DNA from 2 places in the Paenibacillus sp. FSL R5-0475 genome. Region 2 is predicted to be linked to the other one. Evidence: a T-box and tRNA genes for the amino acid it is inferred to sense, from the RefSeq annotation. Region 2 holds a T-box; the other holds one or more tRNA genes.
The links. A T-box is a leader RNA that pairs with one kind of tRNA and senses whether it is charged. The one in region 2 lies ahead of ileS (isoleucine--tRNA ligase), so its partner is inferred to be a tRNA-Ile.
Positions count from the first base shown of each region.

Region 1: it encodes a tRNA-Ile, which carries the amino acid that the T-box ahead of ileS (isoleucine--tRNA ligase) is inferred to sense. The anticodon was not compared.

Region 1 is NZ_JBBORK010000001.1:6,416,546-6,431,674, forward strand. It holds rRNA gene MKX41_RS28640 (23S ribosomal RNA) at 1-2,924, shown strand, start outside; rRNA gene rrf (5S ribosomal RNA) at 3,000-3,116, shown strand; tRNA gene MKX41_RS28650 (tRNA-Ile) at 3,175-3,251, shown strand; tRNA gene MKX41_RS28655 (tRNA-Asn) at 3,255-3,330, shown strand; tRNA gene MKX41_RS28660 (tRNA-Ser) at 3,336-3,428, shown strand; tRNA gene MKX41_RS28665 (tRNA-Glu) at 3,445-3,516, shown strand; tRNA gene MKX41_RS28670 (tRNA-Val) at 3,523-3,598, shown strand; tRNA gene MKX41_RS28675 (tRNA-Met) at 3,616-3,692, shown strand; tRNA gene MKX41_RS28680 (tRNA-Met) at 3,765-3,841, shown strand; tRNA gene MKX41_RS28685 (tRNA-Asp) at 3,867-3,944, shown strand; tRNA gene MKX41_RS28690 (tRNA-Gln) at 3,961-4,035, shown strand; tRNA gene MKX41_RS28695 (tRNA-Lys) at 4,043-4,118, shown strand; tRNA gene MKX41_RS28700 (tRNA-Leu) at 4,134-4,217, shown strand; tRNA gene MKX41_RS28705 (tRNA-Gly) at 4,224-4,298, shown strand; tRNA gene MKX41_RS28710 (tRNA-Arg) at 4,307-4,383, shown strand; tRNA gene MKX41_RS28715 (tRNA-Pro) at 4,414-4,487, shown strand; tRNA gene MKX41_RS28720 (tRNA-Gly) at 4,500-4,570, shown strand; gene MKX41_RS28725 (YdeI/OmpD-associated family protein) at 4,673-5,137, shown strand; gene MKX41_RS28730 (GreA/GreB family elongation factor) at 5,239-5,694, opposite strand; gene MKX41_RS28735 (sporulation protein Cse60) at 6,089-6,283, shown strand; gene katA (catalase KatA) at 6,440-7,897, opposite strand; gene glgP (alpha-glucan family phosphorylase) at 8,148-9,764, opposite strand; gene rbsK (ribokinase) at 10,042-10,956, shown strand; gene aroD (type I 3-dehydroquinate dehydratase) at 11,002-11,766, shown strand; gene MKX41_RS28760 (MerR family transcriptional regulator) at 11,848-12,624, opposite strand; gene MKX41_RS28765 (3'-5' exonuclease) at 12,751-13,503, opposite strand; gene MKX41_RS28770 (metallophosphoesterase family protein) at 13,697-14,665, opposite strand; gene bglX (beta-glucosidase BglX) at 14,696-15,129, opposite strand, start outside.
Region 2 is NZ_JBBORK010000001.1:3,834,725-3,849,853, reverse strand. It holds gene MKX41_RS17325 (YggS family pyridoxal phosphate-dependent enzyme) at 1-438, shown strand, start outside; gene MKX41_RS17320 (cell division protein SepF) at 450-890, shown strand; gene MKX41_RS17315 (YggT family protein) at 925-1,164, shown strand; gene MKX41_RS17310 (YlmH family RNA-binding protein) at 1,174-1,956, shown strand; gene MKX41_RS17305 (DivIVA domain-containing protein) at 2,184-2,696, shown strand; T-box leader at 2,938-3,212, shown strand; gene ileS (isoleucine--tRNA ligase) at 3,600-6,692, shown strand; gene MKX41_RS17295 (DUF5665 domain-containing protein) at 7,028-7,318, shown strand; gene MKX41_RS17290 (TraR/DksA C4-type zinc finger protein) at 7,744-8,469, opposite strand; gene lspA (signal peptidase II) at 8,716-9,228, shown strand; gene MKX41_RS17280 (RluA family pseudouridine synthase) at 9,221-10,192, shown strand; gene MKX41_RS17275 (LL-diaminopimelate aminotransferase) at 10,401-11,654, shown strand; gene pyrR (bifunctional pyr operon transcriptional regulator/uracil phosphoribosyltransferase PyrR) at 12,282-12,845, shown strand; gene MKX41_RS17265 (aspartate carbamoyltransferase catalytic subunit) at 12,850-13,755, shown strand; gene MKX41_RS17260 (dihydroorotase) at 13,866-15,129, shown strand, end outside.

The DNA.
Region 1 (15,129 bases), 2.6 Mb from region 2:
AGCTAATAAGAGCACACGGAGGATGCCTAGGCGCCAGGAGCCGACGAAGGACGTGGCGAACAACGAAACTGCCTCGGGGAGCTGTAAGCAAGCTTTGATCCGGGGGTGTCCGAATGGGGAAACCCAGCTGTGGTAATTCGCAGTTACTCATCTCTGAACACATAGGAGATGTAGAGGCAGACCAGGGGAACTGAAACATCTAAGTACCCTGAGGAAGAGAAAACAATAGTGATTCCGTCAGTAGCGGCGAGCGAACGCGGAACAGCCTAAACCTAAGAGCTTGCTCTTAGGGGTTGTGGGACGTCTCACATGGAGTTACAAAGGAATATGGTAGGTGAAGAGGTCTGGAAAGGCCCGCGATAGAGGTAAAAGCCCTGTAGCCTAAACTGTGTTCTCTCCGAGACGGATCCCGAGTAGTGCGGGGCACGTGAAACCCCGTATGAATCCAGCAGGACCATCTGCTAAGGCTAAATACTACCTGGCGACCGATAGTGAAACAGTACCGTGAGGGAAAGGTGAAAAGCACCCCGGAAGGGGAGTGAAATAGAACCTGAAACCGTGTGCTTACAAAAAGTCAGAGCCCTATCTATGGGTGATGGCGTGCCTTTTGTAGAATGAACCGGCGAGTTACGTTTAACATGCAAGGTTAAGTCGAGAAGACGGAGCCGCAGCGAAAGCGAGTCTGAATAGGGCGATTGAGTATGTGGACGTAGACCCGAAACCGTGTGATCTACCCCTGTCCAGGGTGAAGGTGCGGTAACACGCACTGGAGGCCCGAACCCACGCATGTTGAAAAATGCGGGGATGAGGTGGGGGTAGCGGAGAAATTCCAATCGAACTCGGAGATAGCTGGTTCTCCCCGAAATAGCTTTAGGGCTAGCCTCGGTATAAGAGTAGTGGAGGTAGAGCACTGATTGGGTGCGGGGTCCGCAAGGATTACCAAGCTCAGTCAAACTCCGAATGCCATATACTTATTGCCGGGAGTCAGACAGTGAGTGCTAAGATCCATTGTCAAAAGGGAAACAGCCCAGACCATCAGCTAAGGTCCCCAAGTGTGTGTTAAGTGGGAAAGGATGTGGAGTTGCACAGACAACCAGGATGTTGGCTTAGAAGCAGCCACCATTGAAAGAGTGCGTAATAGCTCACTGGTCGAGTGACTCTGCGCCGAAAATGTAACGGGGCTAAACACACCACCGAAGCTATGGCTAGATACGTATGTATCTGGGGTAGGGGAGCGTTGTATGTGGGTTGAAGGTGTACCGTAAGGAGCGCTGGACAGCATACAAGTGAGAATGCCGGTATGAGTAACGAAAAGATCAGTGAGAATCTGATCCGCCGAAAGCCCAAGGTTTCCTGAGGAAGGCTCGTCCGCTCAGGGTAAGTCGGGACCTAAGGCGAGGCCGAAAGGCGTAGTCGAAGGACAACAGTTTGAAATTACTGTACCACCGTAATCCGCTATGAGCGATGGGGTGACGCAGGAGGGTAGTGACGCGGACTGATGGATATGTCCGTCTAAGCAGTGAGGCTGATGTGTAGGCAAATCCGCACATCGTTAAGGCTGGGCTGTGATGGGGAGCGAAAATTACAGTAGCGAAGGTCATGATCTCACACTGCCAAGAAAAGCCTCTAGCCAGGAGAAGGTGCCCGTACCGCAAACCGACACAGGTAGGCGAGAAGAGAATTCTAAGGCGCGCGGAAGAACTCTCGTTAAGGAACTCGGCAAAATGACCCCGTAACTTCGGGAGAAGGGGTGCCCCGGTAGTGTGAATAGCACGAGGGGGCCGCAGTGAAAAGGCCCAAGCGACTGTTTAGCAAAAACACAGGTCTGTGCGAAGCCGCAAGGCGAAGTATACGGGCTGACGCCTGCCCGGTGCTGGAAGGTTAAGGGGAGTGGTTAGGGGTAACCCGAAGCTATGAACCGAAGCCCCAGTAAACGGCGGCCGTAACTATAACGGTCCTAAGGTAGCGAAATTCCTTGTCAGGTAAATTCTGACCCGCACGAATGGCGTAACGACTTGGGCGCTGTCTCAACGAGAGATCCGGTGAAATTTTAATACCTGTGAAGATGCAGGTTACCCGCGACAAGACGGAAAGACCCCATGGAGCTTTACTGCAGCTTGATATTGAATTTGGGTACGATCTGTACAGGATAGGTGGGAGCCGTAGAAATCGGAGCGCAAGCTTCGGTGGAGGCGCCGTTGGGATACCACCCTGATCGTATCTAGGTTCTAACCTAGTACCCTTACCGGGTACGGGGACCGTGTCAGGCGGGCAGTTTGACTGGGGCGGTCGCCTCCTAAAGAGTAACGGAGGCGTTCCAAGGTTCCCTCAGAATGGTTGGAAATCATTCGAAGAGTGCAAAGGCATAAGGGAGCTTGACTGCGAGACCTACAAGTCGAGCAGGGACGAAAGTCGGACTTAGTGATCCGGTGGTACCGCATGGAAGGGCCATCGCTCAACGGATAAAAGCTACCCTGGGGATAACAGGCTTATCTCCCCCAAGAGTCCACATCGACGGGGAGGTTTGGCACCTCGATGTCGGCTCATCGCATCCTGGGGCTGAAGTAGGTCCCAAGGGTTGGGCTGTTCGCCCATTAAAGCGGTACGCGAGCTGGGTTCAGAACGTCGTGAGACAGTTCGGTCCCTATCTGTCGTGGGCGCAGGAAATTTGAGAGGAGCTGTCCTTAGTACGAGAGGACCGGGATGGACGTACCGCTGGTGCACCAGTTGTTTCGCCAGAAGCATGGCTGGGTAGCTACGTACGGACGGGATAAGCGCTGAAAGCATCTAAGCGTGAAGCCCCCCTCAAGATGAGATTTCCCAATTAGTAAGACCCCTTGAAGACGACGAGGTAGATAGGTTGGAGGTGGAAGTGCAGTAATGCATGGAGCTGACCAATACTAATCGGTCGAGGGCTTATCCTATACTTAGAACGCAAATTCAATTCGGATTCAGTTTTCAGGCGACTCAAGCCTGAGCATTTACGATGTAAATGCCCGTTTGGTGGCGATAGCGGAGGGGTTCCACACGTACCCATCCCGAACACGACCGTTAAGCCCTCCAGCGCCGATGGTACTTGGACCGAAGGGTCCTGGGAGAGTAGGACGTCGCCAAGCGGACAACCACATTACCCGTGGTATTTTTTTTGCCCTTAATATTGATGTGTCTTAAAAAGGGCCTTTAGCTCAGCTGGTTAGAGCGCACCCCTGATAAGGGTGAGGTCGGTGGTTCGAGTCCACTAAGGCCCACCATATTCCCTGATAGCTCAGTTGGTAGAGCACTCGACTGTTAATCGAGTTGTCACAGGTTCGAGTCCTGTTCGGGGAGCCATTTATGGAGAGGTGTCCGAGTTTGGCCGAAGGAGCACGATTGGAAATCGTGTAGGCGCCACAAGCGTCTCGAGGGTTCGAATCCCTCTCTCTCCGCCACAAAGTTTATTAGCATGGCCCGTTGGTCAAGGGGTTAAGACACCTCCCTTTCACGGAGGTAACATGGGTTCGAATCCCATACGGGTCATAACATGGAGGCTTAGCTCAGCTGGGAGAGCATCTGCCTTACAAGCAGAGGGTCGGGGGTTCGATCCCCTCAGCCTCCACCATATTCATTTAAGAACGACGCGGGGTGGAGCAGCCCGGTAGCTCGTCGGGCTCATAACCCGAAGGCCGCAGGTTCAAATCCTGCCCCCGCAACCAAATTTTCCTTAAGCATGATGTTTTGGGACTAGCTGGCGTAGTGTAAATGAATAGTATATAATTATTAAATGACGCGGGGTGGAGCAGCCCGGTAGCTCGTCGGGCTCATAACCCGAAGGCCGCAGGTTCAAATCCTGCCCCCGCAACCAATTTACTCTTATGCATTATGTCTATGGAACCGTGGTGTAGTTGGCCTAACATGCCTGCCTGTCACGCAGGAGATCGCGAGTTCGAATCTCGTCGGTTCCGCCATTTAGTTAATTATTGTTGGGGATTAGCCAAGCGGTAAGGCAACGGACTTTGACTCCGTCATGCATAGGTTCAAATCCTATATCCCCAGCCATTTATGAGAGCCATTAGCTCAGTTGGTAGAGCACCTGACTTTTAATCAGGGTGTCGAAGGTTCGAGTCCTTCATGGCTCACCATTATTTTCAAAGTGTGCGCGTGTGGCGGAATGGCAGACGCACCAGACTTAGGATCTGGCGTTTCACGACGTGGGGGTTCAAGTCCCTTCACGCGCACCATGTTTTGCGGAAGTGGCTCAGCGGTAGAGCATCGCCTTGCCAAGGCGAGGGTCGCGGGTTCGATTCCCGTCTTCCGCTCCATAATTTTTGCGCCCTTAGCTCAGCTGGATAGAGCGTTTGACTACGAATCAAAAGGCCGGGAGTTCGAATCTCTCAGGGCGCGCCATTTTTATTACTAAGTAATTACATGTTTTGACGGGATGTAGCTCAGCTTGGTAGAGCACCTGGTTTGGGACCAGGGGGTCGCATGTTCAAATCGTGTCATCCCGATTTTATACCTTTGCGGGTGTAGTTCAATGGTAGAACTTCAGCCTTCCAAGCTGATAGCGTGGGTTCGATTCCCATCACCCGCTTATAATTAAGAAACATCTGTCTATTATAGGCAGGTGTTTTTTTGTATAGTTACATTCATATGGATACAATAGAACTTAGGGCTTTTAGTTGAGGAGGTAGCAATGTTTGAATTTGAAGCTAAATTAGTGCGACCTGATGCAAGTGGGAGCTGGACTTATCTTAACGTCCCTTTTGATGCCGAACAAATATTTGAAACAAAGTCCAGAATACAGGTAAAAGGAAGTGTAAATGGAATCCCCTATAGAGGAACGCTTATGCCCCATGGAAACGGAAAGCATTTTATGGTGGTAAAGAAGGAACTACGGGATCTAGCCAAAGCTCAACCTGGTGATATTGTGCATGTGACGATGGAGCAAGATCATCAATTACGGGAGGTAGAAGCCCCAGAGGATTTCCTTGATGCGTTGAGTAGCCATGAGCAGGCAGAAGCTTATTATAACGGTCTGGCTTATTCTTATCAGAAGGAATATGTATCTTGGATCGAAGCGGCGAAAAGACCTGAAACCAGAGCATCTCGTATCGAAAAATCAGTCAGTAAACTGGGTGAAGGATTGAGGCTCAAATAAAAGTATGAAGAAGTGCTTAACAGGCTGAATAGATGAACAGCGTCCTCTTCCATAAGATTGGAAAGGGACGCTGTTAATGTTGGTGATATGTGCGAGTGGGCTTAAATAAGAACGGCCACCTCACCACAATTCACAAACTTAATACTTTCGATTTTTACTGATAACTCACCTGAAGGAATAGCTAGCTGACATGTACTGCCGATCTGAGCTAACAGCAGCTGCATGCCAATAGGCGAGAACATTGAAATCTTGTTATCATTGGGTTCTGCCTGGTTTGGAAATACGATGGTGTAGGTATCTGTAGTATTGTCGTCTAAGTAGCGTAGCTGAAGCTGACTTCCAATCAATACGAGTGAATTCAATTCTTCACCATTGAAACGGGAAAGTAATTGTTCCAGCTCGGAGCAATAACGGGACAACAGCGTTTCAGCATTACTTCTTTGTTTGCTTCGTTCCGGGAAATACTGATTTAGAAATGCGATTTTTTCCTCATCAAAATAAATAAGCTGCTGGACCAGTTGTGTCCTTGAGCCTTCATAAATTAGACTATGGTTCATAGTAGATTTCACCCCCTCTAAGTAGCACATTCTTTGCAAATTTGTTATGACGCGTTGCCATATTAAAATCCCTCCTATACAAATAGAGGTCCCCTAGAGGGAACCTTCTGATCAGTATAACAGCTTCTATATGTAAATCCAATCCATTTTGCAAAGGCAATAAATTCTTACTAAATATTGTATTTAAAACGTTTGACTATTGTATAGTTGGGTGCTATGATAGGCTGATGTTATAGGCATTTCGTAGAAAACTGCGGAATGCCTATACTATATTTCGAAGATAATTTTACATTAAATGTTACCAGGGGAGTGATACGCCATGTACATTTCGTTGAGTTCACCTATAGAATCTAGACATAAAAAGTAACTATAATTTATTAAAGGAGAGATCAGGATGATTCAAGTAAAAGAGTTTGTAGATGCTGATAATTCGTATGCTGAGAATAAGGCGAATGAGTTCTTGGCAGGGCTGCGTGAGGAACAGGTTGTGAATATCTGTTACGGTTCGGTAGTCAAATCTTCACGTGATGGGGCAGAGCATCAAAGAAGCAGTATACTGGTCGTGTATAAGACAAATGAAGGGCAATAACTGGAATACTTTTTTTTCGTGCTTATCTGTTGTCTCCACGCTATGCATCGTGATCGTTCTTATATATTATATGTTTTAGCTTTTCTTATGAACAAAGAGGACCTTTCCCATTTACGGGTAAAGGTCCTCTTTGATTGTATAAGTGCAATTACAGTCTTATATTCCGTCTGGGACGGATAATCCTAAACCGGATGCAACACGCTGTCCCAGTTCTGGATCAGCTTTATAGAAATGAACAATTTGACGAAGTTTAATATCGTTACTTTCAACTGGTGTCATAGCGCCTACGATATTTTGAACAAGACGTGTACGTTCTTCTTCACTCATCAGGCGATACAAGTCACCAGGTTGTGTATAATGGTCATCACTATTATAGGAGACACTGTCGGCATTTCCAGATACTTCGAAAGGTGATGTTTTGTACTGTGGTGCTTCTTTAGGTCCGCCTAAGCTGTTAGGCTCATAATAGGCACCGGATCCGCCATTGTTGCCGAGTGCCATGCCACCGTCACGTTGATAGTTCTTCACTTCTACTTTTGGACGGTTGATAGGCAGGCTGTTATGGTTAGGACCTACACGGTGACGATGAGCATCGCCGTAAGCAAACAGTCGACCCTGTAGCAATTTATCAGGAGAAGCTTCAATACCAGGGACGAAAGAGCCAGGAGAGAACGTAACTTGCTCTACTTCCGCGAAGTAATTCTCTGGATTGCGATCCAGTACCATGCGGCCAACCTCAATTAATGGATAATCTTTTTGCGACCATACTTTGGTTACATCGAATGGATCAAAGCGATAAGTGTTCGCATCTTCGATTGGCATAATCTGCACGTAGAGCTTCCACGCTGGGAATTCTCCTTTATCAATAGCATTGAACAAGTCTTCTGTATGATAATCTGGGTTCTCCCCAGCTATTTTGGCGGCAAGATCTGGAGCAAGGTTCTTAATGCCTTGTTCTGTTTTGAAATGATATTTCACCCAGACGGCATTGCCTTCGGCATTTACCCATTTGAAGGTGTGGCTTCCGAACCCGTGCATATGTCTTAGCGTAGCTGGGATTCCGCGATCTGACATCAAAATCGTAACCTGATGAAGAGATTCCGGCGATAAAGACCAGAAGTCCCAAACCGCATTAGGGTTCTTTAAGTGTGTCTGTGGATCACGCTTCTGTGTATGAATAAAGTCGGGGAACTTGATTGCATCACGAACGAAGAATACAGGTGTATTGTTACCTACGAGATCATAGTTTCCTTCTTCGGTATAGAACTTCACAGCAAAACCACGTGGGTCTCTTACAGTATCAGCAGAACCTAGCTCCCCAGCTACCGTTGAGAAACGGATGAACATTGGGGTACGCTTGCCTACCTCAGATAAAAAATTAGCTTTTGTATATCGAGTTAAATCCTGAGTGACCTCAAAATACCCATGAGCGCCAGCACCCTTAGCGTGAACGACACGTTCAGGAACACGTTCTCTGTTAAAGTGGGCTAATTTTTCAAGCAGATGGACATCTTGCAGCAAAGTAGGACCACGATCACCGGCTGTCATTGAATTTTGATTGTCGCCTACTGGAGCACCCCAGCTGGTCGTAAGATTATTATTATTGGAGCTCATTAATAGAATCACCTCGTAAGATTTGATTTTAGATTTAGTATAAGTTCTATATTAATGTTTTTTGGGGAAAATGCAACACTTTTTGAATATTTGACACATTACAGTATGTGGTAATCGTCGTCCCATTCAGATATATATGATAGATAGAGTGATTAATTACTAAGCAGAGTTAAAAAAGAAACAGCGCACCTCTACCATCACTGGAGGGTGCGCTGTTCTATTTTGATATAGGAATATCCGTTTTCTATACTTAGTTTTTAATGTACATTCTGTTATAGTATTCATCCAGCATTCTTTTGGTGGCAAATTCGGTGCGAGTGGTTTTGATACTCTTCTTCATCATTTGTACCCACTGTTCACGATTCTCATAATAGGTTGGGAGTACTCGATTCAATAGGGTGTCGTATAGCGCATCACTATCATGCTTATCCAGAACCTCGAAGTCAGTAGTCTCGAAGCCGTCTCCGATCTGCCAGCCATTCTCGCCATCTATACAGGCTTCCGGCCACCAGCCATCTAGAATAGAGCAGTTCAATACGCCGTTCATGGCTGCCTTCATCCCGGAGGTACCACTTGCTTCCAGTGGTCTACGGGGATTGTTGAGCCAAATATCAGAACCGCGTGTCAGCTGTGCGCCGATAGTCATATCGTAATTCTCCAAGAAGACAACACTCTTCGGATATTTTTTCATCATCGCCACTAAATTGCTGACGATTTTTTTGCCGTTATCATCGAGTGGATGGGCTTTGCCAGAGAAGACGATTTGTATTTTGCCGGACTCCAGATAAGGCTCAATAATTTCCGGCTGCGAGAAGATCAGGTCACTGCGTTTATAAGGAGCAGCTCTGCGTGAGAAGCCAATGAGTAGATTGTCAGCATTTAGACTAATGCCGGACCGTTTTTTTATGAAATCAATCAGTTCACCCTTAATTTCTTTATGCACTGCCCATAAATCGCCATTTTGTTCATAGGCTTGTGTCATTCTTTCATCTACCCAGGTAGGGGTATGAATGGCATTAGTAATGCCAATGATGTCCGATCTTCCGGCAACTTCTTTCCACATCTTATTGGCTGTATCCGCATGAAGCTGAGCCACTGCATTAGAAATACGTGAGAGTCGTAGACCGGCAACCGTCATGTTGAACGGCTCGCCACCGATACGCTCCATCTGGTCGCGGGTTAAGCCATTGAATGCACTCATATACTCTAGGCGGTCGAGTGGATGGGTTTCGTTGCCTTCTTTTATCGGCGTATGTGTAGTGAACACAACCTCTTCCCGAGTAGCTTTCCAAGCTTCCTCAAAGGTGCTGCCTCCGGACATCTTTTCACGAATGAGCTCGATGGCTGCTAAGGCTGCATGGCCTTCATTGAAATGATAGACATCAATCGGAATGCCGAGAGCACGCATAGCTTTTACTCCGCCGATCCCGAGTACGATCTCTTGAGCGATCCGTTCCTCACCGAACCAGCCGTACAATTGTCCAGTAATCCATGCATCATTATTCTCGGGGATATCCGTATCCAGTAAATACAACGTGCTGTTGCCAAAATAATCAGTCTTCCATACTTTGCACACCACATCGGTCTTTCTGACTTTTACAGTTACCTTCACCCCTGTATCTTCAAGAAAATCATAAACATAATTGTGATAGGAGTCGTATGGATTACCGTTTGCATCAATTTTTTGATCCGTATAACCTTGTTTCCACTTCAGCCCGATAGGGATGATAGGAGCATTGATGTCTTTAGCTCCCTTAATGTAGTCACCAGCGAGAATTCCAAGCCCTCCGGCATACATTTTAAAATCGGAATGTAACCCGTACTCCATACTGAAATAAGCTACTGATGGTAATTTTTGTTCGTTCACTTGATAAGCCTCCTAATCACGGATTAGATTGAATTGCAGTAAAGCTGCTGGCATTATCTACGATGCAAACGTTTGCTCAAAAAACAGTCAACAATCGTTGTGGAAGCGATTGCACCATCATTCTAGCACACTTTATCTACAAAAGCATAACGTCAATTTGGTGAAAATAGCCAATTAGGGGCAAAATCAACGGAAGTGATTGATAAAGTGAAGAGAAGACCCTAAGATAAAGAGATTGAAGAAATAATTATTGGTGGTGTTTAAGTTGGGTATAGTTGTGATTGGAAGCTTAAATATGGATATGGTAGTACGTACGAACCGGGCACCGAATGCAGGAGAAACGCTTATGGGACAAGCATTTGCTCTATCTCCCGGTGGAAAGGGAGCGAATCAAGCCGTTGCCGCAGCACGTCTGGGTGCTGAAGTTAGTATGATCGGCAGCGTCGGAAAAGATACCTTTGGAAGCGAAATGCTGGAGATTATTAAGCAAGAAGGTATTCATATAGAACATATCTCAGTGAGTGAAACGGAGGCAACAGGTGTAGCTTCAATCGTTATTGAAGAAGATGGAGAGAATCGGATTATCGTTGTACCCGGAGCGAATATTGATCTCTTTGCAGAGGATATACAGGCGTTAGAGACTGTAATCGGCCAGGCTGAGATGATTGTGATGCAGCTTGAAATGGAACTGGCGATGAGTGAGCATGCTATTGCCATTGCACATCGTCATGGAATTCCGGTCATTCTGAATCCAGCACCAGCTAGAGTGCTTAAAGACGAGATGCTGGGTCAAGTATCATATCTGACACCTAATGAGACAGAAGCGGGGATTTTGACTGGAATGACTGTAGATAGTTTAGAGACTGCTGAGCAGGCAGCCCGTATTTTGCTGCAAAAAGGTGTTAAAAATGTGATCGTAACCTTGGGATCTAAAGGCGCACTGATCGTTAATGCTGAAGGCGCTAAGTCAGTTCCTGGATTCCCGGTCAAGGCGATAGACACGGTTGCTGCCGGAGACTCATTCAATGGGGCATTAGCCCAGCAATTGGTCTTAGGCAAAACGTTGGAGGAGGCAGTGAGCTTCGCTAATGCTGTTGGAGCACTGGCTGTAGGGAAAGAAGGCGCGATCCCATCGCTGCCGCAGTTATCAGAGGTTGAACAGTTTCTAAAACATGTATCGGCAGTAAAATAAACAATACAGAATCTATAGCAGACGACTGGATAAGGGGCTGAAATAATGAGCAGGACAGTAATCGTTAAAAATGTGATCATTGGCGAAGGAATCCCTAAAATATGTGTTCCGTTGATTGGAGCTACCTTGTCTGAACTGAAACAGGAAGCCGAATCATTAAAAGAGCTTAGTCCCGATTTAGTGGAGTGGCGGACGGATTTTTTTGATGAAGTTGAAGACGTAGAGGCGGTCAATTCAGCACTAAAAGAAATCCATTCTGTAATTCCGGAGTTACCGCTGATTTTTACTTTTCGGAGTGCCAAAGAAGGCGGCGAGAAGCAGGTTAGCACGGAATATTACATAGCATTGAATATAGCTGCAGCTGAAAGTGGTCTAGTAGATATAATTGATGTTGAATTATTCAATGAGGAACAGGATGTAAAGCTACTAGTCGAGACTGCTCATACTCATAACGTGTCTGTCATTATCTCGAATCATGATTTTCATGGAACACCTTCTCAAGAGGAGATCATCTCGCGATTACGCAAGGCACAGGAGCTTGGCGGGGATTTGCCTAAAATTGCGGTGATGCCTCAGAATGCGGGGGATGTACTGACTTTACTGGAAGCGACCCATATCATGAAGGAACAATATGCAGATCGCCCGATTATTACAATGTCCATGGCGGGAGCAGGGGTAATTAGTCGTCTAGCCGGTGAAATATTCGGTTCAGCGCTTACCTTTGGAGCGGCGCATAAGCCCTCTGCGCCTGGACAGGTAGCTGTGGTTGAGCTGCGAAATGTACTGTCACTGCTGCATCGCAGTCTATAGGAGCTAGAGCAATCAGTGAGGTTCCGGATAATAGAAATAGAGCGGCGACCGGATTTCCGGTGCCGCTCTATTTCTATTTTATTATTTTGTTCCCGTGTATACGTGAACGGCATCTCTTAGGAACGCTGCAAGTCCAGGGCGATGCTTGTCGTAGTACTTGGTAAAACGTTCATCATCCACATACATTTGCGCGACACCGGCATGTGCCTCTTTGGAATAGGAATCCCAGTAGAAGGAGAGCCACTGGCGGTGTAGATCAGCACTTTTTTGCGCCAATACACTGGCAGGATCTCCATGCTCCATCGCTTGCACAAGTGTCTCGAACATTTCCTCCTCAAGCTGCTGTATAGCCGCATATTGTTCTTCAGTCATACCTTTAAGCTTCTTGTTGGATTGTTCTACGGTGCTGTCCCCATATTTCTCCCGTATTTCTTGACCGTATTTCTTCTCGTTATCCTCTACCAGCTTTTGCTTGAATCCTTCGAATTTTTCAGCGTCACTCATAGTCATTCTCCCTTCTTGGTGAGCCAGCGTCTGTTCGACGTTAGCGATTAATAGATCTAATTGATGTCTCTTTTCAAGCAGCTTGTCATGATGCTCCCGTAGCGCTTTGGCTCCGTCGAATGACGGTTCAGTCATAATAGCTTTGATACGTTCCAGACTTAAGCCAAGCTCTCGATAAAATAAAATTTGCTGTAGAAGATCTACTTCGGTGCGGCCATAGATACGATACCCCGAGGAGTTGATTCTCGCCGGCTTAAGAATGCCAAACTCGTCGTAGTAGCGCAGGGTTCGCGTACTGATTCCAGCTAGCTCAGCGAGCTTCTGTACTGTGTATTCCGTAGTATCACCTCCCACAAATTCAATGTACACCTTTACGTAGCGTGAAGGTCAAATGTTTTTTTAGCGTATCCCAAACAGCGGCAGTTACCCGCTGAAGATCATTGGGAAGACTGCCGCTGCTATGATTTGCTGATGTTGAAGTTATTTTTGACCCATCTGCGCCGCAAAATAATTTTGTAATTCCTCTAATTTGCGAGGATCAGCTAGGGTTGTTTTGTCTGAGAAGTAATGTTCGAGAACAAGGTCCCAGGTAGGTACTATTTTTTGTGAGTTCATCGCTTTAATGGCGACTTTGACCGTCTTGCGTTCTTTGGCATTAGAAAAGGTATCTACGTAATGCTGTGAGCGCTCAAAATCCAGATCCTTAAACACAGCGCGGAAGATTTCCGAAGTCATCTTTGCGTCATCCAACGCACGGTGAGCAGATCCAGACGGTTCAAGTTCAAATAAAGCCATCGCACCTTCGACACTGATATCATTGCTTAGGCCACGAGCTCGCAGCACACCCTTCAGTAAATCAAAATACGTTGCGGACATCCAGTAGGAATCGTCCATTTTGTGCATACGCACATCCTGAATGATTCGCTTCATGTCCTCGCCGCCCCAAGTAAGCAGCAGCACTCCGTCCGTACTTAGATCGAGCCACTCTCTAAACGCAGTGATGACTTTCGGAAAGCGGGCTGCGATATCGATTTCCTCTTGAGGAATACCGGTTTTTTTCTTAATGAAAGAATTAAGGGTGGAGAAATATATGGGTTTGATCAAGGAAGAAAATTCATCCTTATACTGCAATGAAGAGTCTAACCGGACAGCTCCAATCTCAATGACCTCCATAGGGTGCTCGCTGGCAAACTTACGGCCGTTGAATTCGATGTCCAGAATAATATAATCCACAGGTACTTGCCTCCGTTCCATGACTGACGCTGTAGTACTTAATACGTCGACTACTCTATTTTAACAAAAAAAGCGATGTAATGGGGAGTATGGGAACAAGCTAATATTGGAACATAAAAAAGAACCAGCACTATGCGGGTTCTTTTTATAACTATTAATGAGCAAAAAGATTGCAGACAATAAAGTAAGACGATTAATGTTCTGAACCGGCAGCAGGTTCAGGCTGATGAATTGGCTGTTCCAGCAGGACAGATCCGTCTTCAAGACGAAGCCAGGTATCGAAGTCTTGGGTGCCTTGGGTCAGTCTGATGACGCGTGCGCCCCGCATAAAGCCTTCTTTTCCATAAGTATTGTAGCCGGTAGCACGGCCATAGGAAAGACGTATACCATACAGGCTGCCCGTAAAATCATTGATATGGTCATGTCCGCAGAAGGTGCCAAGCACATCACCCATTTCAAGCAAAGCCGAGAATAATCCCGAGTTAACCTCAGGTGAGCATACACGCTCATACTTATATCCGTGACAGACTTGTGTAGACCAGACCTCACGATATTCCGGAATCGGGATATGGAAGAAAGCCAATGCAGGCAGCCTGTTTTTAGCAGTTTTAGGATTCAACCGAGCGGATTCAGCAGTTAGCCAGTTGATTTGATTCCGGTTAATCCAATTGTAGCCTGGGATATGCTCCATCTCGGAGTAACTGCCCGAGTCAACAAAATAAAGGACAGCGGCTGCTTGGCCATCCTGATCTTTTATTTCAAGCGTGTAATTGCCTGAACCTTCAAGATCCTCTGGACCGGCTTCGGCCAGACAGTGGGGATGTTCTAATGCTATCTGCATCAATTCACTGCGGGAAATCAGGGTTTCTGTATCATGGTTACCAAATACGAAGGCCCAAGGGGTACCTGTTTTTTCTACAGCAGCGACAGCATCCCGAAATGCTTGGGCAGGGTCTTCACATGCCTTTTCGCCAGGAGAGACAGGGGCAGTGTAAATTAGATCTCCCGTGAAGACCACAAGATCAGGTTGTTCTGCTTCTAGAACACGTTCCATCAGTTCCCGGGTACGCTGATCTTCGGCTCTTCCATCCATCCAGTGAAGATCAGTGAACTGTACAATTTTCAAGGTTCCATCTTGCTGAAATGATAAGCTGTGTCTCATTGGGGTTATCTCCCTTACTGTCTAATATAGTTAGCCGATCCAGATCCGCTGGGTGAAATGGTCTCCGGAGCTTCTACCAATCATAATATCAAATTCCCCGGGTTCGAAGACCATTTGATCATCTTTTCCGTAGAACATCAGCATTTCTCTAGTGATCTCGAAAGAAACCACTTGTTTCTCATGCGCTGCGAGTGTAATTTGTCGGAAGGCTTTCAGCTCCTTGACCGGGCGTACGACACTTGCGCTAACATCATGGATATAGAGTTGAACGGTTTCCTTGCCGGTGATGTCTGAAGTATTCTCCACCTCAATGGAGGCAACAATCCGACCCTTAGCATCAACATTGAAGTTGCTGTAATCAAAACTGGAATAGCTCAGACCATAGCCAAAACAGAAAAGAGGGTCATTAGGGCAATCCAGATATCGGGTTACATAACGCACATTCGGATATAGGGGATCATAGG
Region 2 (15,129 bases):
ACCAATAAGGTTAAAGACGTTATTGGCAAGTTTCAATATATACACTCTTTGGACCGGATATCTCTGGCGCAAGAATTACACAAAAAGGCGATTGCCGCAGATCAAGAAGTGAATGTCTTTCTTCAAGTAAACATCTCTGGAGAAGATACGAAATTTGGTCTGTCGCCTGAGGCGGTACCTGGATTTTTGCGTGAAATTGCTAGTCTAGACCGTGTAAAAGTAATTGGACTAATGACGATGGCACCTTTAGAAGGTGATCCGGAGCTTACCCGCCCTGTATTTCGCGGACTTCGTGAGCTGCGCGATGAGCTCAATCAACTTGCTTTGACACCTGAACCGATTACGGAGCTATCAATGGGAATGTCGAATGATTTTGAAGTGGCGATACAGGAAGGAGCCACCTGGGTACGCCTAGGTACGGTGTTAGTAGGCCATTAGGAGGGATCGTGATGAGCGTTATGAACCGATTTATGAGTTTTTTGGGCTTGCAGGAGGAAGAAGAAGTTGTGGAGCGGGAGCAAATCCACGAAGAGGATGAGTATGAGCCAGCCCCTGTCGAAACCCGCAAAAATCAAAGGGGCAACGTTGTCAGTATCCATTCGCAGAAGAATGTAAAAGTTGTACTTTATGAGCCACGTTCGTACGATGAGGCTCAGGAAATTGCGGACCATCTCCGTTCTCACCGGACGGTAGTGATCAATCTTCAGCGTGTCCGTAATGATCAGGCAATGAGAATTATTGATTTTTTAAGTGGAACCGTTTATGCCCTTGGGGGAGGAATCTCTAAAATTGGGGGCAATATATTTATGTGCACGCCAGATACCGTTGAAATTCAAGGTGCCATTACGGAAATCCTAGGTGACGATCCAGACTATAACAGAATGAGGTGAATGAGCTTTGCCCCAAATTGATTACATTATTGATATGCTGTTTAATATTTATTTTTACATGATTATTTTCTACGTACTGATGTCGTGGTTACCAAACGTTCGTGAGAACTTTATCGGAGAACTGCTGAGCAAGCTTGTTGAGCCGTATTTGACACCATTTCGTCGGTTTATTCCGCCACTCTTTGGTACGCTTGATATTTCCCCGATCATTGCACTATTCGTCTTGGAATTTGCGGCAGGTGGACTCAAGTCCATTTTGCACTTAATTTTTTAGGCAGAAGTGATGAAGACAGAAGTTTACGGGCATTTTCATCCCGATGAAAGACAATTTGTGGACAAGGCTTGGGAATGGGTTACCCATGCTGGAGAATATCATGAGACGAAACTGACCGAATTTCTAGATCCGCGCCAAGGATTTATTCTGCAAAGTCTCGTTAATCGACATCCAGATGTTATCGTTAGATGGGAAGGCGGCCACCCTGAGGCAGAGCGGAAGCGAGCACTCATTGCGCCTGATTACCGTGATCTGGATCATGAGGACATGGAGCTGAGCGTTCTTGCGATAACCTCTGGTGAGCAAAAGTTTCTGGCGTTAGAGCATGGGGACTACATGGGCTCTATTCTGGGTCTTGGAGTAAAACGTGGAAAAATCGGTGATATTCATGTTCTGGACGATGGTTGTCATGTGGTAGTAGCTGCAGATATTGCAGATTATTTAGACATGAATTTAACTGGAGTACACCGAATACAGGTGAGCACGGAGGTATTGCCACTTTCTGCCTTGCGTAATAGTGAGGTGAAGCTGGAAATGATGGATTTGACTGTAGCGTCCCTACGATTGGATGGCATAGCCGCAGATGTAACACGGCTTAGTCGAAGCAAAATTCTTGCTCCCATCAAGGCTGGGCGCGTTCGGGTAAATTGGAAAGTGGAAGAAGACCCTTCCTGCGGACTTAAAGATGGTGACATGGTATCTATTCAAGGATTTGGTCGATTCAAGGTTCTAGAGGTTGGTAGTTTGACGAAAAAGGGCCGATACCGTGTTCAGGTTGGTAAATTTGTGTGAATCCCTTGCAGGAATCCGGCTTTACTTGTCGAAATTGATTATTTCGAGGGAATCAAACATTTTTAAAGCAGGACGCCGATATTTTATAAAAGAGGCGAACCATGAATGGCAGTTGGAACGTCGATACATCCTCTGCCTTTACTTGAAGTACAGTCTTTCTTCTTTGTCTGCTGCGCAGGTATGGTTCAGAGACTTAGAAGGTCCGAAATTTCTAGGAGGTGCACAGCATGCCATTAACACCGCTCGATATACATAACAAGGAGTTCTCTCGGAGACTTCGCGGTTATGATGAGGACGAGGTCAACGAATTTCTGGATCAAGTAATTAAGGATTACGAAAGTGTCATCCGTGAGAACAAAGAGCTGCAGAATCAGCTTTTGTCCATTCAAGAGCGTTTAGATCATTTTGTGAATATTGAAGAGAGTTTATCGAAAACGATCTTAGTCGCTCAGGAAGCGGCGGATGATGTGAAGAACAACTCCAAGAAGGAATCGCAGCTCATTATCAAGGAAGCGGAAAAGAACGCGGATCGGATTATTAACGAAGCGTTATCCAAATCCCGTAAGGTTGCTATTGAGACTGAAGAATTGCGTAAGCAAGCTTCGATCTATCGCACTCGTTTCCGCACATTGGTGGAAGCACAGCTCGAGCTGTTGTCACAGGATGACTGGAATGCCTTGGAGAGTCGTGAGGCAAGCGAGAACGTAACCTTTAAGGATGATGTTCTACATCGTATCTAATGCACTATGATGAATGAATGCTGCTTGAATTTATAGGGGGGAATTCCCTCTAATTTATAATTTCATGCTATAATCGGCTAAATAGAGGGAGTTATTCCCTCTATTTTTATTTTCCGCTAAAATCGATCATAATAAAGTATTCCGCCTGCACAGGTATACTCCTAATTGCGGATTTGGCTAGCGGTTGTTGACATTTAGACTTAAAAAGTCTATAAATAGAACATATCTGTATAATGTTTATATGTATTCGATGACGGGACAAGTACGACAAGGTAACGTTCTCCAGAGAGTCGGCGATTGCTGAGAGCCGATTGTTCGAACCCTGCCGGAAGATCTTCCCCTAGAAGTTAAGCTGAAGCGTTGATCGTGCGTAAGCTTAGCCGTCCGCCGGACGTTACACCGGACCTGTGCATGAGATTTACGCGCAGGACTGAGATTGTGCTGAATACACTCCCCTTAAGGATGTGCTCATGCGCAGAATTAGGGTGGTATCGCGAGCGTTGTCTCGCCCCTTTGGGGGTGGGATGACGCTTATTTTGTTGTTCCGGGGTGGCCATCCCCCTAAATCCCCCTTTCTAAGGGGGACCCCAAGGGCTGCCGCCTTCTGGACACCCGCAATGTAAAGCCTCGTGCAAACGGGTACGGTGGTGGAAGCGAACGGACTCAGGTGGCTGAAGGAGCGGCCCTTCTTAGGCTCCCCTGGCGGGTTCGCCTGCGGGGCCTTCACTGCTAGAGCAGACCGGCGTTTCACTCGCCGGTCCCAGTGGCACCCCGAGCCAGTGCTGCCCTGCGGGATCGCAGCTCGGGTACCGAAGACAAGAGCTGAATGCGGCCAGCTGAACCAGACTGCCCAAGGATCGAAAAGAGCTTTACAGACTAAACCATGAAAGGATTGACCATCACATGCAAAAAGTAGATGTCAAAGAAAAAGCGCGGGCAAGAGATGTCCGCATACTCAAGAAATGGAGCGACGAAAATACGTTCCGTAAATCGATGGAGAATCGTGAAGGACGTCCGAACTATGTATTTTACGAAGGTCCTCCAACAGCGAACGGTGCACCGCATATCGGGCACGTGCTGGGCCGTGTAATCAAGGATTTCATCGGTCGTTACCAAACGATGAAAGGTTACCGCGTGGTACGTAAAGCGGGCTGGGATACACACGGTTTGCCAGTAGAACTAGGCGTACAAAAGAAGCTTGGCATCTCCGGCAAACAAGAGATCGAGGAATATGGCGTAGAAAAATTCATTCAGGAATGTAAAGACAGCGTCTTCGGTTATGAGAAGCAATGGCGCGAGTTTACAGAGGGTATCGGATACTGGACGGATCTAGATAATCCTTACGTAACTTTGAATAACACGTATATCGAGAGCGTGTGGAACATCTTGGCTACTGTGCATGACAAAGGGTTGCTCTACCGCGGACACCGCGTTAGTCCTTACTGCCCAAGCTGTCAGACTACCCTAAGCTCCCATGAAGTAGCGCAAGGCTACAAGACCGTCAAGGATCTCAGTGCGACAGCAAAGTTTAAACTGGATGACAGTGGAGACTACGTACTAGCTTGGACGACTACACCTTGGACGCTGCCAGCACATATGGCGTTAGCCATGAATCCTGACATGGATTATGTACGTGTACAACAAGAAGACGGTATCTACATTGTTGCCAAAAACTTGGTGGAGGAAGTAATGAAAGGCGAGCACACAGTCCTTTCTACACATAAAGGTTCCGAGTTTATCGGCAAAACCTACGCTCCTCCATTCGGATACATCAAGGCAGAGAAAAGCAATGTCATCGTAGGTGCTTCCTTCGTTACAGATTCCAGTGGTACAGGGATCGTACACATGGCACCGGCGCATGGTGAAGATGACTACAAGACTTGCCGCGAGAACGGCATCAGCTTCGTGAACGTGGTTGATAATTCCGGTAAGTATACGGATGTAGTATCCGATTTTGCTGGACGCTTCGTGAAAGATTGCGATTTGGATATCGTTAAAGCTTTGTCTGAAAAAGGACTGCTTTACGGTAAAGAAAAATACGAGCACAGCTATCCGTTCTGCTGGCGTTGTGATACACCACTCTTGTACTACGCAACAGACAGCTGGTTCATCAACACTACAGCGATCAAAGATCAGCTGATTGCTAACAACAACAGTGTAAATTGGTATCCTGATCATGTACGTGAAGGCCGTTTCGGGAAGTTCCTGGATGAACTGGTGGACTGGAATATCAGCCGTAATCGTTACTGGGGCACACCGCTTAATGTTTGGGTATGTCAAGAGACGGGCAAAGAGTTCGCTCCACACAGCATTGAAGAACTGAGAGCGATGGCGATTGGCGATGTACCTGAGGATATCGAGCTGCATAAGCCTTTTGTAGATAAGATCAAGCTACGCAGTCCTTTCAGCGAAGGGGCAGAGATGGTTCGCACACCAGAAGTTATCGATGTTTGGTTCGATAGTGGTTCGATGCCATTTGCGCAAAGTCATTATCCATTTGAGAACGAGGATAAGCTGAATGATCAATATCCAGCGGATATGATCTGTGAAGGGATCGACCAGACACGTGGATGGTTCTACAGCTTACTAGCTGTATCTACCTTGTTTAAAGGTAAAGCTCCATATAAAGCTGTTATTGCTCACGGTCATATCCTTGATGAGAATGGTCAAAAAATGTCCAAATCAAAAGGCAATGTTATTGATCCTTGGGATATCATGAACGATTACGGCACGGATGCTTTCCGTTGGGCGATTCTATCCGATAGTGCACCGTGGAATAACAAACGTTTCTCTCGTGGTCTTGTAGGGGAAACCAAATCGAAAGTTGTAGATACACTGGTGAATACGCATGCGTTCTTGACGCTTTATGCCGGCATCGATGGTTATGATCCTGCCGATCATCCTTTTAAAGTATCGGAACATAAGCTGGACCGCTGGATTTTGTCCCGTCTGAACAGCTTGATTCTTTTGGTAGACAAAGGACTTGCAGTTAATGACTTCGTGAATACATCCAAAGGTATTGAGAACTTTATAGATGAGCTGAGTAACTGGTATATCCGTCGTTCCCGTGATCGTTTCTGGGGTAGTGGTCTAGGTGAAGATAAGCTGGATGCTTACCGTACACTGACCCATGTGCTTTTGAAGACAGCGTCTTTGATGGCTCCATTTACACCGATGTTGTCTGAAGATATCTTCACGAACCTTGGCGGCGGAGAAAGTGTGCATTTAGCAGATTATCCGGTTGCTGATGAGAGCTTGATCGATAAAGAGCTGGAAGAGGATATGGAAAGTGCGAGACAAATCGTTGAGCTGGCGCGTAACGTGCGTAACGAAACAGGCATTAAGAATCGTCAACCGCTGTCTGAGCTGATCGTTTCGATGAACCGTGACTTCCATTTGGCTGAGTATGAAGAGATCATCAAAGACGAGATCAACATCAAGAACATCGTGCTAGAGACTAGCGACAGTGGATTTGTTGACTTCACACTCAAGCTGAATCTTAAAGTTGCCGGTAAAAAATACGGTAAAAACGTCGGCTTCCTGCAAGGCTTCCTAAAAGCTTTGGACAGTGACTCTACCCGCAAAGCGGTGCAAGATGGCTCAATCGCGATTGCGACGCCAGAGGGAGAAGAACTGGTGATCACTTCTGAAGAGCTACTCGTTGAAAAAGAAGCTAAAGCAGGTTTCGCCGCAGCTTCCGGATATGGAATTACGGTTGCGCTCAATACCGAAATCACACCTGAGCTTGAACAAGAAGGCTGGGTTCGTGAGATCATTCGTGCGGTTCAAGATTACCGTAAACGTTTGGATCTGCCGATCGAGAAACGGATCGCACTCACGCTGAGTGTAGACGATGAGCTTAAAGCAGCAGTTACAGCCTTTGAGAATGTATTGCGAGACAATGTACTTGTGACTACGGTTGATTTTGGCGGAGAACACGCTTTTGAAACGGTAGATGTCGGTGGTAAATCCATCGGTATCCATATTGAAGTGTAAATCTGCATTACCTGTCCCAAAACAGCATATACTAGCGGCACAAGTGTAAACAGAGAACTTCTGTTTATGCGGGAAATATAGTCTTTATATTTCGCCCGCGAAAATAACGAGCCTCGTGCTCAAGGAGATGTATTCTCTTTGACCGGGCTCGTTTACTTTGTGGCGAATATAGACGTATGAGAGGAGCTGTGGCTGTGGAGGATCAGAAGAACAGAATCTCCGTCAAGACATCCGGCAACAAGAACAGCCCAGATAAGGGAGTGGAGAAAAAGGTTATTCCTGAGGAAAACCCTGAGCGTTTAACAGCAGATCATCGCAATCCAGAAGACATTCCACTGGAAGAAAAAATGAATACAATGTATCGATTAACCTTTGAATGGGCCCATATCTTAGAGAAATCACGAATTTATCAGTATACGGAGCTGTTATATTCACCTTGGACTCTAATTTGGAAAAATATTTTATATGGAGCGGCTCGTGGAGTAGGGATCGCGCTTGGCTTTACTTTTTTTGCGGCAACGATCATCTATGTTCTTCAGGTTCTTGGAGCCTTGAATCTACCGATCATCGGAGATTATATTGCGGATATTGTACGAATTGTTCAGCGTCAGCTGGAATTCAAATAGCTTTTTAAGGCGTAGCTGTCTTTACTTGGTTTGTAGGAGAGAGTGGGGTTCGGTCAATCTTCTTTGGTGGATTTATCCAACCTTGGACTTCTATGTTTCTCCCCAGTCCGTACCTTTCCTTTTTTAATCTTTGGAGAGGGCTGCGCTGCTTTTTTTCCTCGTGTAAGATGCGTAAGCCTCTCATTAATAATAAATATCGTCGGTCATCTTCATGACTGAGTTGCTGTATATTTTTAAAATAGTCGTGATTCACTTACGTTACACTCCTTGTATGTCGATTTCAGCATGCGTTAGATCAGTTTACCAGCTGAATCTGAACATTTTCTTAACAAAATGAAGTAGAGCTGAAAAAAACAAAAAAACAGCGGGCCATTCCCAATGAAACTGGAACCGCACGCTGTTCATTTTTTTTGTGGACGATGCTTTTACTCCTCGCCTTCGAGCGGATCAAGCATGTAACTTCCCTCGCCACTATCCTTGTAACGCTCGTAGCTACGTCCCGGTACTACAACTACATTGTTGCCTGTAATATCGGTGGCGATAAAGTTCTCCCAAGGCTCTACGCAGCCTTCAAGCTCATCGGCTTCAATTTCCATATCATTATAGGAGGCAATGTTGCTGCCCTCCGCCATGGCGGGGGAATCGGAGTTTCCATAGCTTTCTACAATCTGCCAGGCATCCTCACCGTCAAAGCCGTTTTGATCCTCTCGTTCATCGAGACTCGTACGCCCAAATGGAGGAGACAAAAATTCTTCTTCAATGGGCCGAGTAAAAGGTGCGTTTTGACGTGGGGCATGCTCTTTACAATAAAGCGTGGAGGGAATAGCGGATAGACGCTCAAAAGGGATCGGTTTACCGCTAGCTTTACATATCCCATAGGTGCCTTCATCCATAGCGTTGAGAGCAGCTTCAATATCATCCAGCTCATGCTCGTCTCGCTCTAGCAGTGAAATATCCATGGAGCGATTATACAAATCGGTGGCTGCATCGCCTGGATGGTTGTCATTCTCGGAAAGTTCTCCGGTGCCATCCCGCATGGATTCCTGTAAGCCGTAATTTTCATTATTCTGAAGCCTGTGCTGAATAGTATCACGGTCTTTTTCTAATCGGGCGCGTAGCTCTGAGAGCTGCTGTACTGTCAGGTGCGTCATGATGAGTAAGCTCCTTTCTGTACTTTATTAAGAATCCTTCCGACAAACCGATTTGCACCGGATGGTTCTTTGTTAGGTTGACCTGAGAGGCGTTATTTTAGCGATGGAAAATAGTCCCCAAGATTAAGCGCCCGAGAGGTGTCACGCAATAGACGATCTTCTAAGGGCTGTGCTACAATATACAAGTCTTATAACAGTATTCGTACCGCATTTGGCGGGAAAAATAAGAACGGAGTGACAACTTCTGTGGTGTACTATTTGATTGCTCTTATTGTATTTTTGGTGGATCAGGGAACGAAGTATCTCATTGCCACACGTCTGGAGCTTGGGGAACAGATTCCGGTGATCGGGAATTTCTTCCTAATTACCTCACATCGTAATCGCGGGGCTGCTTTTGGGATTCTACAAGGTCAGCAATGGTTCTTCTTTTTAGTTACGGTTGTAGTGGTTGCAGGTATCGTTTGGTACTTGAACAAAACTAGACATTCGCGGAAGATGCTATCGGTTGCCCTTGGACTTGTTCTGGGTGGAGCGATAGGTAACTTCCTAGACCGGATGATCAGTGGTGAGGTTGTCGATTTCCTTCTGTTTAATTTTGGAAGCTATAGCTTCCCGATTTTTAACGTTGCGGATTCATGTATCGTCATTGGGGTTGGGTTGATTCTTTTGGACTCCTTCCGCGATCTTAAGAATGGTGAAGAAATCACGGAAATCAAAGAAGTAAAAGAAGCAAAGGAAGTAAAAGAAGGGAATGAATGATTTGAGTAAAGACGTCAATCACCAAGCGGCATCTACGAGCGAAGAAGAGAGGGACGTCACGGAGTGGACCGTTTCAGCAGAGAACGCGCGGGAGCGAATCGATAAATATATAACGGAATCTTGGGAAGAGGATATTTCTCGTTCTCAGGTGCAGCTGTGGATCAGTGGTGGCCATGTTACGGTTAATGGGGCACCGGTTAAAGCTAACTATAAGCTCTCAGAAGGCGATAAAGTTTCCATTGTCGTACCAGAAGCGGAAGTTACAGACTTGATCCCAGAGAATATTCCACTTGAAGTTGTATACGAAGACAGCGATGTCATTGTTATAAATAAGCCGCGTGGTATGGTTGTACATCCGGCTGCCGGGCACCCGTCAGGCACCTTGGTAAATGCACTGATGTATCACTGCAAGGATCTGTCCGGTATTAATGGTGAGATTCGTCCAGGTATTGTACACCGTATTGATAAGGATACCTCTGGTCTTATTATGGTGGCTAAAAATGATGCCAGTCACGCGTCGCTCGCAGCACAACTTAAAGAGCACAGTGTAACACGCCGCTATATAGCAGTTGTACACGGCAATTTGTCGCATGACAAAGGAACGGTTGACGCTCCGATCGGTAGAGATCCACATGATCGCAAGCTATACACTGTAACGGAAAAGAACAGCAAGAAATCTGTGACCCATTTTACAGTGATGGAACGTTTCGGTGACTGTACACTACTGGAGCTGCAGCTGGAGACTGGCCGCACGCATCAGATCAGAGTGCATATGAAATTCATTGGTCATCCGCTTGTGGGTGATCCGATTTATGGACGCAGTAAAGGAACAGCTATGAATGGACAGGCGTTACATGCGGCGGTGCTTGGATTTATTCATCCTACGACAGGTGAATATAAAGAATTCAGCAGACCTATTCCGGAAGACATGGAAGATGTTCTGTTCACATTGCGCAGCAGATAAGTACAAATGAAGTGATAATTAGTCTATGGTATTGAACTCTGCTTTCCATCATATTTAATAACATAAGGATAAAGAGAAGGTTATGCCTTATTCTTTATCCTTATTTTTTATCACAGAAACGGATCTCTGGGAAACATAAGCCATCCAAGGGACGGCGAAGCCGTTTCTTCTAAAATTAGAATAGATAGCCAGGAGATGAGATGAAAGTATGAGTATTGAACAATACCAAGACAGCTTCATTCAGACTAATTTTGCAGACCGTATCGGCGGTGCGAACTACGGCAAGGACACTTCGATTTATAAATTCGAGAAAATCAAACGTGCTAAAGCATCCGCAAAACTGGATTTTCCTGATATTGAATTGATCGATATGGGTGTAGGCGAGCCAGATGAGATGGCTGATGCAGGTATCGTGGCTAAGCTTGCTGAAGAAGCAGCTAAGGAAGAGAACCGTGGTTATGCGGACAATGGAATTGTTGAGTTTAAGACAGCTGCTGCTGATTATTTGCGGGACGTATTCCGTGTTGAAGGCATTGATCCCGTTACGGAGGTAGTTCACTCGATCGGTTCTAAGCCTGCACTGGCGATGTTGCCTTCTTGCTTCATTAACCCAGGAGATATTACGATCATGACGGTGCCGGGTTATCCAGTGCTGGGTACACACACTAAATACTTGGGTGGACAAGTGTTTACAGTAGAGCTGAAGAAGGAGAATAACTTCCTTCCAGATCTGAACGAAATTCCAGAAGAAGTTGCTCATAAAGCTAAGCTACTTTACTTGAACTATCCAAACAATCCGACGGGCGCTAGTGCGACTCCTGAGTTTTTTGCTGAGGTAGTTGCATGGGCTAAAAAATATGATGTAGTCGTTATCCACGATGCACCATATGCTGCCTTGACCTATGACGGTTTGAAGCCGCTTAGCTTCTTGTCAGTTCCGGGTGCGAAGGATGTTGGCGTGGAACTACATTCCCTGTCCAAGTCCTACAATATGACAGGCTGGAGAATCGGCTTTGTTGCTGGGAATCCTTTAGTTGTTAAAGCCTTCAGTGATGTGAAGGATAATAATGATTCCGGTCAATTTATCGCGATTCAAAAAGCTGCGGCTTACGGTCTTGCTCATCCAGAGATTACTGAAGCGATTGCTGCCAAGTATTCTCGTCGTCACAACCTGTTGGTAGATGCACTGAACAGCCTGGGCTTCCAGGCTGAGAAACCAAAGGGCTCCTTCTTCCTTTATGTTGCAGCACCTAAGGGTGTCAAAGGTGGTCGCCGTTTCGAATCCGGTGAGGATTTCTCGCAATTCCTGATCCGTGAGAAGCTAATCTCCACCGTGCCTTGGGATGATGCAGGTCCGTTTGTACGTTTCTCTGTTACCTTTATTGCTAAAGGGGAAGAGGAAGAAAGACGTGTCATCTCTGAAATCCAAAGACGCTTAAGCGATGTGGAGTTTGAATTTTAAACATTAGTTAGACATTGAAGCCGCCTAAGGGAAACCTTGGGTGGCTTTTCTTTATGTAGTGGCAAGTCTACTGTGGATTAGACTACTGTAGAATAGAGCTACTGTAAGATAGGGAATTCTTCCCTCTAATTTTGTGTTTTAGCTTCAATTCGCTAGAATATAGGGAATTTCTCCCTCTATTTCAGCATATTTGGTTGTATTCAAGGAAATTCTTTAATTTATAGGGAGGAATTCTGCATAACCTGATCATAATGATTGTTGTGGCCTAATTATAGGGAGGTTTTCCGGTTTTCCCTATAATACCGCCTTCCTTTTGTTGTTAATAGAAGCAGGCTTGGAAAGTGTTGTAGTTTAGGCAGATAAAGTTGACATGCAGGGTTTGTTCTGTCATAATTCTCATTAAATGAATAGCGCCTTTAATTCAGTCCTGTGAGGCTGGCAAGGTAACGTGAATCGAGGTTCGCGACTCTTAGAAAGGTATCCGAGTGTATACACCGGACTGTCTTTTTATGCGCGCGGCCATCATCTTCTTCATCTGCGGATTTCACTCCTTGCCTGTTAATAGGCAAGGAGTTTTTTGATTTCCAGGAACTTGAACAGGCGAAACAAGTGGAGGGTGACAAGATTATGGTTACTGAGAAAAATGTAATTATGGACGAAACGGCGATCCGCCGGGCATTATCGCGTATTGCTCATGAGATTTTGGAGAAGAACAAAGGGATTGAAAATTGTCTGCTGGTCGGTATCCGAACACGAGGCGTGTACCTAGCACAGCGCATCGCTGAGCGGATCAAGGAAATTGAAGGCGTCGAGATTCCTTACGGCGAACTCGACATCACACATTATCGGGATGACCGTGAAGTAGGAGGCAGTGAAGCAGTAGTGAAGAGTAACGTCATTATTACTTCCGGCAATGATGGCATCCATGATAAGAAGGTCATTTTGTTTGACGATGTGCTTTACACCGGACGCACCATCCGCGCGGCGATGGACGCTTTGATGGATTGCGGACGCCCACGAATGATTCAACTGGCAGTACTGGCTGACCGTGGACACCGCGAGCTGCCGATCCGACCAGACTACATCGGTAAGAATGTACCTACCTCAAAGCATGAGCAGATTGAAGTGGCGCTGAAGGAATACGACGGCAAAGACGAGGTCTACATTATTTCAAACCGGGAGGAACGATAACATCATGACACTTACCAAGGTAAAGGAACGTAGTCTGCTGGGAATAAAAGAGCTTGACCGGTCGGAAATCACTGGGCTGCTGGACAGAACAGCATACTGGGACAATCAAAGTGAGAAGTTAACTCCCATTTTGAACTCGCATTTTATTTCTAACATGTTCTTTGAGAACAGCACACGCACTCGTTTCTCCTTTGAAATGGCAGAGAAACGACTGGGTGCACAAGTACTGAATTTTACGGCTGCAGCTTCTAGTGTAGAAAAAGGGGAGTCGATCTACGATACAGTACGCACACTGGAATCGATGGGGATCGATGCCGGAGTTGTGCGTTTGAAGCCTGCAGGTGTGCTGCAGCAGTTAGCTGAGAAGGTGTCCATACCGCTTATTAATGCGGGTGACGGCAACAATGAACATCCAACACAAGCGCTGCTTGATCTTTACACCATGACCAAAACGTTTGGAGATTTAAAGGGTCTCACGGTTTCTATTATCGGGGACATCATGCATAGCCGGGTAGCACGCTCCAATCTGTGGGGACTTACAAAGCTAGGGGCTAAAGTGCAATTCTGTGCACCGGAGAATATGAAGGCTCCTGAGCTTATGGAATACGCACCTTATGTAACCATAGAAGAAGCTCTTAAAGCAGATGTAGTCATGATGCTTCGTGTGCAGCTGGAACGTCATTCTTCTGGTATCGTACTTTCCGCGGAAGATTACCGCAGACATTATGGTTTAACGGAAGAACGCGCAGCTAAGCTCGCAAAAGATACAATCATTATGCACCCAGCTCCGGTTAACCGGAATGTCGAGATTGATGATGCAGTTGTAGAGAGCAGTCAATCAAGGATTTTCCCGCAAATGTCTAATGGGGTTCCGGTTCGGATGGCAGTTCTCGAAAGAGCTTTATTATAAAGTTCAAAGAATGATGATGAATAAGGACTAATAAATATACACAAACATGAATTTTTATTATATAATAACGAGAGGGCCCGCAGCCGGGATCTGTGGGTAAAGGTAGAATCATGACAGTGATTATTAGAAACGCCAGCGTATTGAATAAGGAAGGCTTGTTAGAGCGGAAACATATTGTACTTGAAGAAGGTGTTATCTCGGCCTTAATCGATGGAAATGAAGCTGCTCCAGAAGCTGGAGAGATCATTGATGCTGAAGGCAAACTGCTCATTCCAGGACTCATTGATATGCATGTGCACTTACGCGAACCGGGATTTGAACACAAGGAAACAGTGGAAACCGGAAGTCGTTCGGCTGCCAAAGGCGGATTTACAACCATCGCTTGTATGCCTAATACCCGTCCAGTAACAGATACCCCGGAAATCGTACAATTTGTCAAAGACAAAGCGCGTGAAGCAGGACTCGTTAAAGTACTTCCTTATGCAGCCATTACGAAAAATGAGCTCGGACGTGAGCTGACTGATTTTGCAGCACTTAAAGAAGCTGGAGCTATTGGTTATACCGATGACGGCGTAGGCGTGCAAAGTGCTCAAATGATGAAAGATGCTATGAACATCGCCGCAGCACTGGATATGCCAGTCATTGCTCACTGCGAGGATAATTCACTGGTTGAAGGCTGCTGTGTAGCCGAAGGTGAGTTCGCAAGAAAGCATGGCCTGAAAGGAATTCCAAATGAGTCAGAAGCCATCCATGTTGGACGCGATATTTTGCTGGCTGAAGCGACAGGCGTTCATTACCATGTGTGCCATGTAAGTACTGAACAATCGGTGCGACTGATTCGCCAAGCGAAAGAAATCGGCATTAAAGTAACTGCTGAAGTGTGTCCGCATCACTTGCTGCTCTCTGAAGAAGATATTCCAGACCTTGATGCCAATTGGAAAATGAACCCGCCGCTTCGCTCCCGCCGCGATGTTGAAGCATGTATCGAAGGTTTGCTTGACGGCACACTAGATATGATTGTTACGGATCATGCGCCGCATAGTGAGGAAGAGAAGGCTAAAGGCATGCAACTTGCACCTTTTGGTATCGTTGGATTCGAAACAGCTTTCCCACTACTATACACAGCGTTTGTAGCAACAGGGAAATGGGATTTATCCTTACTAGTACAAAGAATGACTGCTGATCCTGCACGGGTATTCAGACTGAACACCGGTGTGATGGATATCGGAGCTCCTGCAGATTTGACACTGATTGATTTGGAGCAGGAGAAAGAAGTAGACCCAGGATCTTTCGCAAGTAAAGGACGGAATACTCCTTTTGGTGGCTGGAAGCTTAAGGGCTGGCCAGTAATGACATGGGTAGACGGCAAAGCCG